DNA from 4 places in the Brevibacillus sp. DP1.3A genome. Region 2 is predicted to be linked to each of the others. Evidence: riboswitches for the same ligand, from Rfam matches in the RefSeq annotation. Region 2 holds a riboswitch; each other region holds the start of a gene.
What was found. A riboswitch is a leader RNA that binds a small molecule or an ion and turns the genes downstream of it on or off. The one in region 2 is predicted to bind cobalamin.

Region 1 (3,256 bases), 760 kb from region 2:
CGAGCTCTTCTTGTATCTCAATCCATTCCTTGATTTGCGCCTGAATGAAAGCATCGTATTGTTCCACTGTCCAATTCCCTTTTTTAAACTGCTGTCGGGCTTGGCGAACCTCCGCCGTCTGAGGGAAGCTTCCGATTGTAGTAGTTGGCAACAGTGGCAACTTCCACGTATTTTGTTGAATCTCTCGACGTTCGAGATAAGGAACACTTCTTTCAAGTTTTGCTGCAGCTATTTGACGTAAAGCATTCTGCACTCCTCGACGATTCCTCGCTGGAGATAATGCCAGCTTCAGCAAGTCCGCTTCATTTTGGGCGATCTCTTTCGAAATGACATACTTACCATATCGGAATCCTTGGACTAAGAGCTGTACTTCCCCCAGTTTTTCGTCGGCAAACGCCAATGCAGGCATGACTTCCTCTGGCAAGTCGCTCTCTGCTTCAACCGTTACAGGTACATGCAACAAACTACTGGACGGCTGCAGCCACAGCTTTTCGAGTGGTACGATCTCGGAAATTTCTTTGATCAGCTCCCACTTCTCCTCAATGGACGCACGCCATATGTTTCGACCGTCGATGATTCCCGCTCCGAGAATCTTGTCTGCTGGAAACCCCTGTGTTTTCAGATTGGTCAGATTGCGCTTCGCTCCGTGTACAAAATCAAGAGCAATTCCTTTTACTGGTAAGGAAATCAGCTCCTCGTACCAATCCACCGCTTCAAAATAGGTTTGCAGCATGCACTGTAGATGTGGTAGTGCTTGACCGATTTGCGCATAGATACGTTTGATGATGGCGCGATCAAGCTCCGATACATCCAGTGCAAATGCAGGCTCATCGATTTGCACCCATTCCACGCCGTGCAGCTCCAACTCGCGGAGAACGTCTATGTAAAGCGGAACGAGTTGATCCACGACGATCTCAAATTCGTTTTTCTCATATCCTTTGGACAATTTGACAAACGTATACGGGCCTACAATGACGGGCTTTCCGATGATGCCAAACTTTTCCTTGGCCTCCAAATATGCTTGGAGAGGCTTATTCTCGGTTATGGCTGGTTGTCGTTCACCGAACTCCGGGACGATATAATGGTAGTTCGTGTTAAACCATTTCGTCATTTCGCTGGCGACAGCTTCCTTCGAACCGCGAGCCATGGCGAAGTATGTGGCTAAAGAAACCGGGCCTCCTTTGTATTCATAACGCTTGGGGACCATTCCAAACATCACAGCCATATCCAGCATGTGATCGTAGTACGTAAAGTCACCCACAGGGATCAGCTCGACCCCTTTTTCCTGCTGACGCAACAGGTTTTGGTGACGGATTTGCTCCATTTGCTGTACCAGGCTTTCCTCATCGATAGTGCCTGCCCAAAATGCTTCCAATGCCTTTTTCCACTCCCGGTTCTTCCCGATCCGTGGATATCCCAAATTGCTGCTTTTCATGAGCTTCCTCTCCATTCTTTATTCGATCTTGACTTGAATCCGCCCAATAAAAAAGGCATCTCCAACGATCAAAAAGAACGTTAGAAATGCCAAATAAGCACTGAGATCACAGCATCCTAACACCTCCCTATCTCCCGTAGGTTAAGCAGTGTCGTCGAAACAGGCAGGTCTCCTGACTTTGGGATCATCATCTGCACATGCCTTCCCAATCCGTTTGGATCAGTGGCTGATAAATGTGCCGACTCCCCTCATACAGTGGCGGGACCGTGTCGGATTCTAACCGACTTCCCTTTTCATCCTTGGTCGATCTTGATAACCAAAGAACCTGTTCCCACTCTTATGAAGTTATCGTGGTTCTGTGAAGTGCCCCAGTAAACTAGCAGGGCAGCATACTGTTCATACAGTAACACAGAATCCATTTTTTGTCATACTAGAATTTAAAATCATCATCGGTCAACGGCTCTACGTTTAGCGTGCGGACATAACCATTTCCTTTTTTCGAGAAGAAGTCATGCTGCTTCGTCTGCGTGCGAATACCGTTCAGTACGATCGGGTTCACTTCTTCCTCCGGGAATAGCGGGTCCAGCCCCAGATTCATCAAAGCCTTGTTCGCATTATAGCGCACGTACACATGAACCTCTTCAGCCAATCCGATTTCCGTATACAACGAAGTCGTATAGGCCTCTTCATTTTCTTGCAGCTCGTGCAAAAGGGCATACAGTTCCTCTTTTGCTGCGGCCTGCTCGACCACACTCAGACCTTGATAGACTTCTTGCGCGAGAACGCCGACATAGAGTCCGTGGATGCTCTCGTCGCGAACAATCAGATCGATAATTTCCCCGCTGCTTGTCATCTTGCCTTGCCCCGCCAAATAGAGCGGATAGAAGAAGCCGCTATAAAACAGATAGCTTTCCAGGAAGACGGACGCTACCATCGCCATGTATAAGTCTTTCGGTTTCTCAATTTCTTGATAGCGTTTCGAGATGAGGGCCGCTTTCTTTTGCAGATGTGGATTGTTTTCTACCCACGAAAAAATACCGTCAATCTCTTCTGTCGATGCCAGCGTTGTAAAAATACTACTGTACGATTTGGCATGGATTTGCTCCATCATGCCCATGAAGGCGAGAACCGCTTTTCTTTGTAGTCCATCGACATGCTCCATGATCTTCGGCATCCCTACTCCACCCTGAACCGTATCTAGCAAGGTGAGACCGCCCAATACTTTTTTATATGTGTCGCGTTCAGTCGCACTGAGCTCCATCCAGGACATCTTGTCATCTGACAGCGGAATCTCATCATCCGTCCAGAACTGCATGATGTTTTGATTCCAAAACGTCATCGTAAAATCGTCGTCCGGCCTGTTCCAATTGACTGCTTTCATATGGCGTTCCTCTTCTCTATTTGCTTGATGCTTTTCCATTTATAAATCGAGTTCACTAAATAGCGCAGCTAATGCACTCTTCTACAGTCAAATGCTTCGTACGGGTATAGTAGAGTGACTTCAGACCTTTTTTCGCTGCGTAAATGTAATAGCGAGCCAGTTCTCTGGTTGAAATATTGCTGTTCACGTGCAGCACAGTCGAAATTCCTTGGTCGATGTGCTCTTGAATTTCGGCAATCAGATCAATCACTTTGAATTGATCGATTACATACGCCGATTTGTAGTAAAAATAGTTTTCCTGCGACAAGTACGGCATCGGGTAATACGTCGTCGAGTTGGCATACGTTCTCGTTTCGATATGCTCAACGATTGGCATCACACTAGAAGTCGCATTCTGAATGTAGGAAATGCTCTGAGTCGGTGCAATTGCCAAACGGTAC
Region 2 (3,256 bases):
ATGCGGTACCACCAGGCCAACGAACCCGATAATTCCCGCGATAGAAACCGCCGCTGCAGTTAGGAGAGTCGAGACGACTAGAACCACCAGCTTCGTTCGATCCACATGAACGCCGAGATGCGCAGCCTGCCGCTCCCCTAACGCAAACAGGTTCAAGGAACGCGCATAGCTCACAAGTACCATTCCACCTATGACCAAGTATGGAATCAAGACGTACGTAAAGGCCCAGCCCCGAAATGATAGGCTTCCCATAAGCCAGAACACGATCTCATTCACGGTCTGGTCAGATAGCGACACCATAAAGGAAACGAGCGAGCCAAGAAAAGCCTGCACCACGACACCAGACAAAATCAGGGTCTCCGTTTGCAGCTTTCCTTGCGTGCTCGCGAGTCCGAGGACGATCCATAGACTGAGGAGTCCTGTAAGAAAAGCGACGACAGGCGTGCTCCATGCACCCAAAAAGCTGATTTGCAAGCCAAAAAGGATCAAGAAGGCTGCTCCGACAGCAGAACCGGATGCCACGCCCATCGTAAACGGATCGGCGAGCGGATTGCGCAAAACTCCCTGAAAGCCAGCTCCCGCAAGTGACAAGCAGGCTCCAATTAAGACAGCCAATACAACGCGTGGAAAACGAACCTTCATGACAATTTGCTCAGATGACTCCGGCCACGTTACGGTGATCCACTCAGACAAGCCCGGGATTTGATGGAGCAGGATGAGCCATACTTGCGAAATGGGGAGATGTGCCGCCCCCATCGAGATGCTGATGACTATTGATGCCAGAAGGACGAGACAGCTGACTCCTCCCCATATGAACAATCGTTTCTTCATTTTATTTCACCAAGTCAGGGTAAATCGCCTTGGCTACTTCGATCAAGCCTTGTGTAATACGCGGACCAGGACGGGACAAAATATTTTGGTCCATGCCAAAGATTTGTTTTTCACGGATCGCCTTCATTTTATCCCAGCCATTGCGATTCGCGATCATATCCTCCAGCTTGACGCCAGTCTTTTCATCGGTAATTCCGCTCGCATACAAAATGACGTCTGGGTCGTTTTGCAAAATCTTTTCTTCACTGATCGGATTCCATCCTTCGGTGTCGGAGGCAATGTTTGTCGCCCCAGCCAGCGTGATGAGTTCGTCCATGAATTCGCCTTTTCCGACTGTCCAGCCTGGGGAAAATTCCAGGTATACCTTTTTCTTCTCTTCTGGTTTTACATTTTTCACTGCTTCTTGAACGTAGGCGATGTCTTTCTTCATTTGTTCGACGACTTTTTCAGCTTGTTCTTGTGTATTTGTGATAACGCCCATCGCCAAAACATTGTTTAGGATGTCGTCCATCTTTGTCGGATGGGTAATATAGACTGGCATTCCGAGAGATTTGAGCTTGTCAGCCACTGGCTTTTCCATCGAAATCCCACCAACGACCATATCCGGTGTTTGAGCGAGAATGGCTTCTTCATTTGGTTTGACGACTCCGCCAATTTTCGGCTTTGCCTTCGCCGCATCTGGATAATCATCATAGTCTGAGACAGCTACGATCCGATCTTCCAAGCCTAATGCGAACAAAATCTCTGTCTCGGCAGGTGATGTTGAGACGATTCGCTCAGGAGCTTTTGCAAAGGTTACTTCTTTTCCTGTCGCATCCGTGACTGTCAATGGATACGTTGTTTGTTTTGCAGGCTGCTCGGCCGCATTCTCTTGCGGTGCTGTCTGCGGTGCACTTGTTTGTCCACCTGGTGCTGGCTGGCTGTTATCGTTACCCGCACAACCTGCGAGGCTCGCCGCAACTAGTAGTGGGATCATGAATCGCAATGAACGTTTCATATGTAGAACTTCCTTTCTGCATGTCTAATTGACTGTACCTTCCAATAAAAAAATCGACCCTTGCTTCCATTCGGAAATCAAAGGGTCGGCACCTCAGGGCAAACAGACAGGATGGTCTGCTTCCTGAAATAGGCCGATCCTTTCCGCGAAGGCAACAGGCACTAAAACAAACAGGCAGGTCTCCTGGCTTACGGCTGAGGAACGAGCCGATTTACAGTGGCGGGACCGCGTCGGATTTTCACCGACTTCCCTTTTCACCCGATCTTTTTGTTAAAAAGACGAGGCACCTATTTGTTGTTACGTTTGAAATTGTCACAGTCCATGACTCATCCTACATCATAGCATTCCTTGGATGAAAAAAGAATGACAAACACATAAGCCAATACTTTCTTGCCTCCTAAAAATGAAAAACGCCTGAACAAAAAGTTCAGGCAAATGTAAAGCTTTTTGGAGGCTATTACCCTCGTTTGTGCAAATAATCTAGAATGCCCATGGAGCATACTTGTAAATCGAGCTTGAGTACCTCGAAAACTTCGTGGTCACCACTGATTCCTTGTGACTGTAGATAATCCGAGACTCGTCCCAATAACTTACGAGACAGCTCGTCATAGGTTTGTCCAACAGCAAGCGTTGATTCTCCTTCCGCCACAAACACGGGGAGCCACTCACGTATTTGGCGGTACACGTCGTCAACCTGCTCTGACATCCCAAAATGACCAAAGTAAATTCGACTTAGCTTACGCGCTTCAAAACGGCTTAGAGACGCTAACATGGCATCCGGGTCAAACTGATTCGGCGAAGTAGATGGTAGCACGAGGTGTATGCCATCCTTTTTAAGCTGTGGATAGAGTACACCTGCGGTATCACCTGTGAACATGCCGCGGCTTACTGGATCGTAGATGCTGAAGTGATGATTGGCGTGACCTGGGGAATCCAGAAACTCCAATACGCAATTCTCCCCGATCTTTAGTGTATCTCCGTCCCCGCGAATCAAAATCCGCTCCTCGAGAACTGCCTCAATCGGATCAAACAATCGATCAAAATCATCATGATACACCGCTCTCGCCCCTGCGATCAGCCGGCTCGGATCAACGAGATGACGTGCACCTTTCGGGTGGACGACGACCTTTGCGTTCGGACAATCCTTCAGAAACAGTCCTACTCCTCCTGCATGATCCAAGTGAATATGCGTCACGATGATGTATTTTACTTGTTCCGGCGTATAACCGAGCTTGGCGAGACCGGCCTTGATGTATGGGACGGAGGGGCTTGGCCCTGTTTCGACCAATGTGAGCTCCTCTTCCGCGATCACATATGTCCCCGTACGTTCCGCCCAGCCCATATCGAAACCGTCTATTAAATGGATGCGTTCCCCTAAGTAAATTGGCGGTGATGATTGCATGTAAATGCTCCTCCTTTTCAAAAGTT
Region 3 (3,256 bases), 3.0 Mb from region 2:
TCATTTTCCTCTCGTCCACGCACTGCGATTCTCACATCATGTGCCGTCAAACCGGGATACATCGCACAGTTGCGGATCAGAACGCCTTTTTTGCCGAGCCGTGCCTGCAATTGTTCAGCTGGCAATCCTGCTGGCGATCGCAGCAACAGAAAGTTTGCTTCCCCCGGCCATACCTGCCAGCCCAACTCACTACGGATACAATCAGTCAAATACGCACGTTCTGCTTTTATGAGCCTGCGCGTCTGTTTCTCGTATGCCTGCTCCTGCAAGCACAGTTCTCCAGCTAAAAGGGCTAGTGCATTCACGCTCCAGCTCACTTGCTTCTGGCGCATCTTCGCAATGACATCTGGATGCGCAATCGCATAACCCAGGCGCAATCCCGGGATCGCGTACATTTTCGTCATCGAACGCATCAAAATCACACGGGGAAAGCGCTCCAGCTGCGTCGCCAATGTATACTGCCGCTCTTCCTCCACAAAATCGAGAAAAGCCTCATCCACGATGAGCCACGTATTGGTCTCTTTCGTCCATTCCGCCATTTGGCGCAGCTCATCCGGTTGATACAGGATTCCGGTTGGATTGTTTGGCGACCCGACAAATACGAGATCAGACTGCGTAAAAAGAGTGTGCAGCTCTTCAGGATCGGGCTTGTACCCGTTCGCTTCCTTCCCGAAACAGCCAATGACGCGAGCACCATACTGCTCGGAAAGTTGCGCGTATTCCGAAAAGCAAGGATACACTACACCAACCGTTTGCGGCGAAAGACCGAGGATAGCCAATGCCATTGCCTCCGCTGCACCATTGGCAGGCAGCAACCATTCTTCCGGCACTTGCAGCCGTTTTGCCAATGCATGACGAAACACACGATGTCCAGGGTCTGGGTAATGCGCTACAGCAGCTAGCGAAGCCAGCAGCATCTCACGAACGCTTGCTGGCATCCCCAGCGGATTAATATTGGCACTGTAATCCAGAAACTGCCCTGGCTCTCGACCAAAGCGCTGCGCTGCGGTCAGCAAGTCTCCACCATGACCGTATGTTTCTATTACACCTGCGCTTGTCAAAACTCTACCCCCAGCACAGCTGGAATCCCTTCATCGTAGTAATGCTTGATTGGCTTCATCTCTGTCACCAAATCTGCGATGTCCAAAATCTCCTGCTTTGCTGCCCGTCCCGTAATCACGAGGTGGATATGACTTGGCCTGTTTTGAATCGCTTCCAAGACATCGGACAATGGCAACACATCGTCAATCGGGAAGCGGTCAATCGCCAATGCATTATTCAGCTCATCCAGAATGACGACATCGTACGCTCCGGAAGAGAGCTTTTCGCTCGCAAACGCCCAAGCTTCTTTCAAAGCCTGACGATGCTCCTCCGGTGTCTTCGTCCATGTGAAGCCAACACCCATTTGCACAATTTCTATGCCCAATTTATCGAAAATAATCTTTTCTCCGTATGTACGCTCCGGCGACTTGATGAATTGAACCATCAGCACCTTTTTTCCGCGCCCTGTCGCCCGCACAGCCAATCCGACTGCTGCCGTCGTTTTTCCTTTGCCGTCTCCCGTGTAAACGAGGGTCAAGCCCCGCTTCTTATCGTTTTTCTCCATCGTAACCACCTCAAAAAGTGATGTATTTTACTCCGTTGTTTCCTCCAAATACTTTCCGAAGCCAACAAAAAAAGCGCTCTGTTTCCCCAGTACGTAAGGAAAAACAAAGCGCGGATAGCCGAAAGCAACAATCCTCACCTCTTCCTTTGACCCGAAGGAAATCAGTGTAAACATAAAAACAGGCAGGTCTCCTGGCTCGAGGATCATCGCTCTTCTTCTCCTTCCCGCTCCCGGATGGGCAGTGGATGGCATGGTGCCTTGAAGAACAGCTACTCTCTTACAGTGGCGGGACCGCGTTGGCTTTTCACCAAACTTCCCTTTTAACCTTGCTCCTGCGAATCGGTTTCGCAAAAACAAGGACCTGTTTCTCTTCCATATGTAAATGTCATTCGTTTCGTTGACAAGCACTTGCTTTAATAATAGCAAAAGCTACCGAGGATTCAAGCAAAAGCTGCCGATTCCTCGCAGGTGTCTATTGGCAGAAAATTTAAGATAATCACCATTTACTTACCTGAAAATTTTCGTTACCCTATTGGCAAACAATCGAAAGTGGTGTGCAGTCATGCTATTTCCTCCGATTCCAAAAATACCAGACATGGTCCTGCCCAGCCCACTGCCGATCAAGGAATGCAGCGAACCGATGATCCCCCTCTCTTCCCTCTGTGAACAAATCACAGTCTATCCAGCCTACTACCACGAGGGCTATGCCGGAACACAGCCAGAAGCCTTTTTGCGAGAAGGGGCAGCACGCAAGCTCGCCATGGCAGCCGCGCAACTGCCTATTGGCTACAAGCTCGTCGTGTTGGACGGCTGGCGCTCGTTCGAGGTACAGGCATCCTTGTATGAACGTTTCCGTGAAGCCTTGCTTTCACAAGGCTGGCAGGAAGGACCCGCGCTCACCGAAGAATTGAGCAAATTCGTCGCTTATCCAACAACAGACCTCTCCAAGCCGTCCCCTCACCTATCCGGTGGCGCAGTCGATCTGACTATCGCAGGACCTGATGGCTGGCTGGAGATGGGGACAGCCTTCGATGACTTCAGTGAAAGGGCTGCAACTCGGCATTATGAAGAACTCGTACAGCCTACACAAAAGGACATCGAGATTCGAGACAATCGCCGACTGCTGTATCATTTGATGACGACTGTCGGATTCGTCAACTATCCGAAAGAATGGTGGCATTTCGAGTATGGGACGCGCACCTGGGGACAAAAAACGCAGCAAGAGCCGATCTATGGCGGGGTTTTGTCGATGTAACCACAAATACTCAAGTATTCAGCCGAAAAAGGCATGAGCCCGGTCGATACCGTACTCATGCCCAGATGGCCGCCCACTCTTCAAACTCAACAAATTCCTGTACCTCTTAGGTCACTGGTATTTCAGAAGATGCTGCTGAAACCAAAAGGCTTTTGTTGTATTCAGGCGACAATACAATATTTGTATAAGTTCCGCGCCCTGACACATAGTGATAGGAATGCTCGACGCCTGCTGGGATAAAAATAGCTGTTGGACTCTCAACAGTCTTCTCTTCTTCACCCAGTTGAACATGACACACCAGACCAGTGCCATCAGGTGCATCTCCCCAAAAGAGGAAGGCACTGTCACAATGATGCGCATGTCTGTCTACATGTTTTTCAGAAACACCGGACAAA
Region 4 (3,256 bases), 2.1 Mb from region 2:
GTTGTCCGATACGAAGTAGATTTTTCAATTGCAGTCTTCTTTTTTTGATGGGGAAGTGGTATTCTCGCAATAGAATAATTGGTGAAAGCAGGGTGAAGAAGTTGTTTCAAGAGCGCATTTCGAAGCTCCACACGTTTTTGACAGAGCAAGAGCTGAACGCGGTGTTGATTACCTCTCCCAAGCACGTCTACTATTTGACCGGATTTTTTACAGACCCGCATGAACGTTTTATGGGTCTCGTTATTCCTGCTGAGGGAAAACCTTCTTTAATTGTACCTGCTCTTGATCGTGAGGCAGCGGCAGAGGCTTCGTTCGTTCAAGATATCCATACACATACGGATATCCAAAACCCGTATGAAATCCTCAAGCAAGTGTTACCAGCGAATTTGACGAAGCTCGGTATTGAGAAAAGTCATATGACTGTCGAGCGCTATGAAGCACTTGGACAAGTTGTTCTGGCGTCGAGCTATGTGGACGTGGAAGAGCCACTGCGTGAAATGCGTTTGATCAAATCCGCGGATGAAGTGGATCGTCTGAAGCATGCTGTTCAGTTGGTCGAGGATTCCTTGCGGGAGACCCTGAAAAAAGTCAAGACAGGCATGACCGAGACGGAAATCGTAGCTGAGCTGGAATTCCAGATGAAGCGCTTGGGTGCGGAAGGTCCATCCTTCACGTCCATGGTATTGGCAGGGGAGAAGTCGGCACTGCCACACGGGAAACCAGGAACGCGCCAGGTGCAAGAAGGCGACTTGCTTTTGTTTGATATTGGAGTAGCAGCGAACGGATATGTATCCGATATTACCCGTACCTTTGCTGTAGGCGAGATCAGTGCCCAGCTTCAAGAAATTTACGAGACAGTATTGGCTGCCAACGAAGCGGCAATTGCTGAGATTCGTCCGGGTGTGACCTTTGCGCATTTGGATAAAACCGCTCGCGATGTCATCACTGCAAAAGGCTACGGAGAATACTTCATGCACCGTCTGGGGCATGGACTTGGGATGGATGTACATGAATATCCGTCTGTTCACAGCCAGAACCAAGAAGTGCTTCGTCCAGGGATGGTCTTTACGATCGAGCCGGGCATCTATCTGCCAGGTGTAGGCGGAGTGCGGATTGAAGATGATGTATTGGTTACGGAAACGGGCGTTGAAATTCTCACGCAGTTCCCGAAAAAACTGACTTCTATCAACTAATGAATAAATCGTAAAAATTGAATACGTATCGAATGGTGCTGGATGGCATATGCCGTCAGCTTAAAAGGGAAGTCCGGTGAGAAACCGGCGCGGTCCCGCCACTGTAACGAGGAGCGCCTAGCGTATAGCCACTGTTTTTTGCGAGACAAAAAATGGGAAGGTAGCTGGGTGTGTTGATCCGTAAGCCAGGAGACCTGCCATGCGATCATTTAAAATCGACCCACGAGGATGGGGCAGATGTGGAAGCAGTCTATGAAAGGGCGCCTTTGTGCCTGCTTATAGCTATATCTACGTTTGTCATGCACCTCCCGATAGAAATGGGGGGTGCTTTTTTTGTGGAGGATTTGGTTCAACCCATCATATACATAGAGAAAAGGGGATTACAGATGGTTAAGGCAAACAAATCACATACAGTAATGAAAGGACTAGCTTTCGGTATCATGACAGCTGCCATGCTTTTGGTTTCGGCATGCGGCTCCACTACGACAACACAGGCTCCAGCCAAAACAGAACAAACAGCTGCACCAGCAGCAGAGGGCAAGGCTGTAACACTCACCAATAATGGTATCGAAATGACTTATCCAACAGCACCTGAGCGTGCTGTGACATTGAACCAACACGTCACCGAAATCATGTTGACATTGGGCCTTGCTGATAAAATGGTCGGAACCGCTTACCTAGACGATGAAATCCTTCCAGAGTTAAAAGCAGATTACGACAAGATTCCGGTACTGTCTGATAAGTATCCTACGAAAGAAGTGCTGCTGGCAGCGAACCCAGACTTCGTGTACGCCGGATGGAAAAGCGGATTCGGCGAAAAGGGCGTAGGATCGATGCAGGATTTGGAAAAAGTCGGCATCAAATCGTATCTGCAAACGTCATCTAGTATGCCTGGCCCGACAATCGACGATGTGTTTGCAGACATTACGAATATTGGACGCATTTTCCGTGTGGAAGACAAAGCTGATGATTTGATCAACAAAATGAAGAGTGAAATGGACCAAACGCTTAGTAAAATTGGCAAGGTGGACGAGCCACTTAAAGTGTTCGTGTACGACAACGGGGAAGACAAACCATTCACAGCAGCCAACAACTACATGACGTCCTTAATCAAGACTGCTGGCGGTAAGAACATTTTTGATGACATTCAAAAGGGTTGGGCAGAGGTTAGTTGGGAACAAGTAGTGAGTCGCAATCCAGACGTGATTATTATCGTAGACTACGGTGATAGAACCGTTGAGCAAAAACGTAATTTCCTTTTGACAAAAAAAGAACTGGCGGATATCCCGGCGATTAAAAATCAACGACTAATGGTATTGCCATTGTCTGCGGCTTCTGAAGGCGTTCGAGCACCGATTGCGCTAAAAATTTTGGCGGAAGGACTCTACCCGGATAAATTCAAATAGAGTACACCCCTTTTAAGGGAGGGAATAGCACTGCAACAGATCAAGTTACCTTATATCATCATTACTCTACTGGTCGGACTCTTCCTCTCCATTACGTTCGCAGTTACCTTGGGATCAGTGGAGATTAAGCCGACAACGGTATGGAAAATCGCCTTATCAAAAATTCCGATATTGACCCAATGGATTGAGATGGATTGGTCCAAAGGGGAGCAAACGATTATTTGGGATATTCGCTTTCCGCGTGTACTTTTGGGGGCGATCGTCGGAGCAGGTCTATCTGTCGTGGGAGTAGCGATCCAGTCGTTGGTTCGCAACTCCCTGGCTGACCCGTATGTGTTAGGTGTATCTTCAGGTGCTTCGGTTGGAGCTACCTCGGTGATTATATTCGGAGCATTCAGCATGTACGGGCAGTATGCGCTATCCTTTGGCGCTTTTACAGGCTCCCTTGTGTCAATCATTCTCATTTTTACGCTATCCCGTATCGGAGGACAAAACTCGACGGTACGCCTGCTCATGGCCGGAATTGCGATATCTGCGATCTTGTCGGCCATTACTAGTCTCCTTGTTTTTTCAGCGCCAAATGAGCATGGAATTGGGACGGTCCTGTTTTGGTTAAGTGGTAGTTTGGCTGGTGGGAAATGGGAGTACCTGACGATC

Region 1: it holds a riboswitch for cobalamin, as region 2 does, so the genes downstream of both, metE (5-methyltetrahydropteroyltriglutamate--homocysteine S-methyltransferase) here and HP399_RS11155 (ABC transporter substrate-binding protein) in region 2, are expected to answer to the same signal.
Region 3: it holds a riboswitch for cobalamin, as region 2 does, so the genes downstream of both, cobO (cob(I)yrinic acid a,c-diamide adenosyltransferase) here and HP399_RS11155 (ABC transporter substrate-binding protein) in region 2, are expected to answer to the same signal.
Region 4: it holds a riboswitch for cobalamin, as region 2 does, so the genes downstream of both, HP399_RS20750 (ABC transporter substrate-binding protein) here and HP399_RS11155 (ABC transporter substrate-binding protein) in region 2, are expected to answer to the same signal.

Annotation. Positions count from the first base shown of each region.
Region 1 is NZ_CP085876.1:3,193,072-3,196,327, reverse strand. It holds gene metE (5-methyltetrahydropteroyltriglutamate--homocysteine S-methyltransferase) at 1-1,435, opposite strand, end outside; cobalamin riboswitch at 1,580-1,779, opposite strand; gene nrdF (class 1b ribonucleoside-diphosphate reductase subunit beta) at 1,866-2,816, opposite strand; gene nrdE (class 1b ribonucleoside-diphosphate reductase subunit alpha) at 2,872-3,256, opposite strand, start outside.
Region 2 is NZ_CP085876.1:2,437,726-2,440,981, reverse strand. It holds gene HP399_RS11160 (FecCD family ABC transporter permease) at 1-831, opposite strand, end outside; gene HP399_RS11155 (ABC transporter substrate-binding protein) at 833-1,828, opposite strand; cobalamin riboswitch at 1,984-2,134, opposite strand; gene HP399_RS11150 (MBL fold metallo-hydrolase) at 2,286-3,230, opposite strand.
Region 3 is NZ_CP085876.1:5,417,296-5,420,551, forward strand. It holds gene cobD (threonine-phosphate decarboxylase CobD) at 1-1,061, opposite strand, end outside; gene cobO (cob(I)yrinic acid a,c-diamide adenosyltransferase) at 1,058-1,606, opposite strand; gene HP399_RS24795 (hypothetical protein) at 1,634-1,813, opposite strand; cobalamin riboswitch at 1,770-1,986, opposite strand; gene HP399_RS24800 (M15 family metallopeptidase) at 2,169-2,861, shown strand; gene HP399_RS24805 (LeuA family protein) at 2,968-3,256, opposite strand, start outside.
Region 4 is NZ_CP085876.1:4,556,732-4,559,987, reverse strand. It holds gene HP399_RS20755 (M24 family metallopeptidase) at 102-1,193, shown strand; cobalamin riboswitch at 1,210-1,410, shown strand; gene HP399_RS20750 (ABC transporter substrate-binding protein) at 1,580-2,599, shown strand; gene HP399_RS20745 (FecCD family ABC transporter permease) at 2,669-3,256, shown strand, end outside.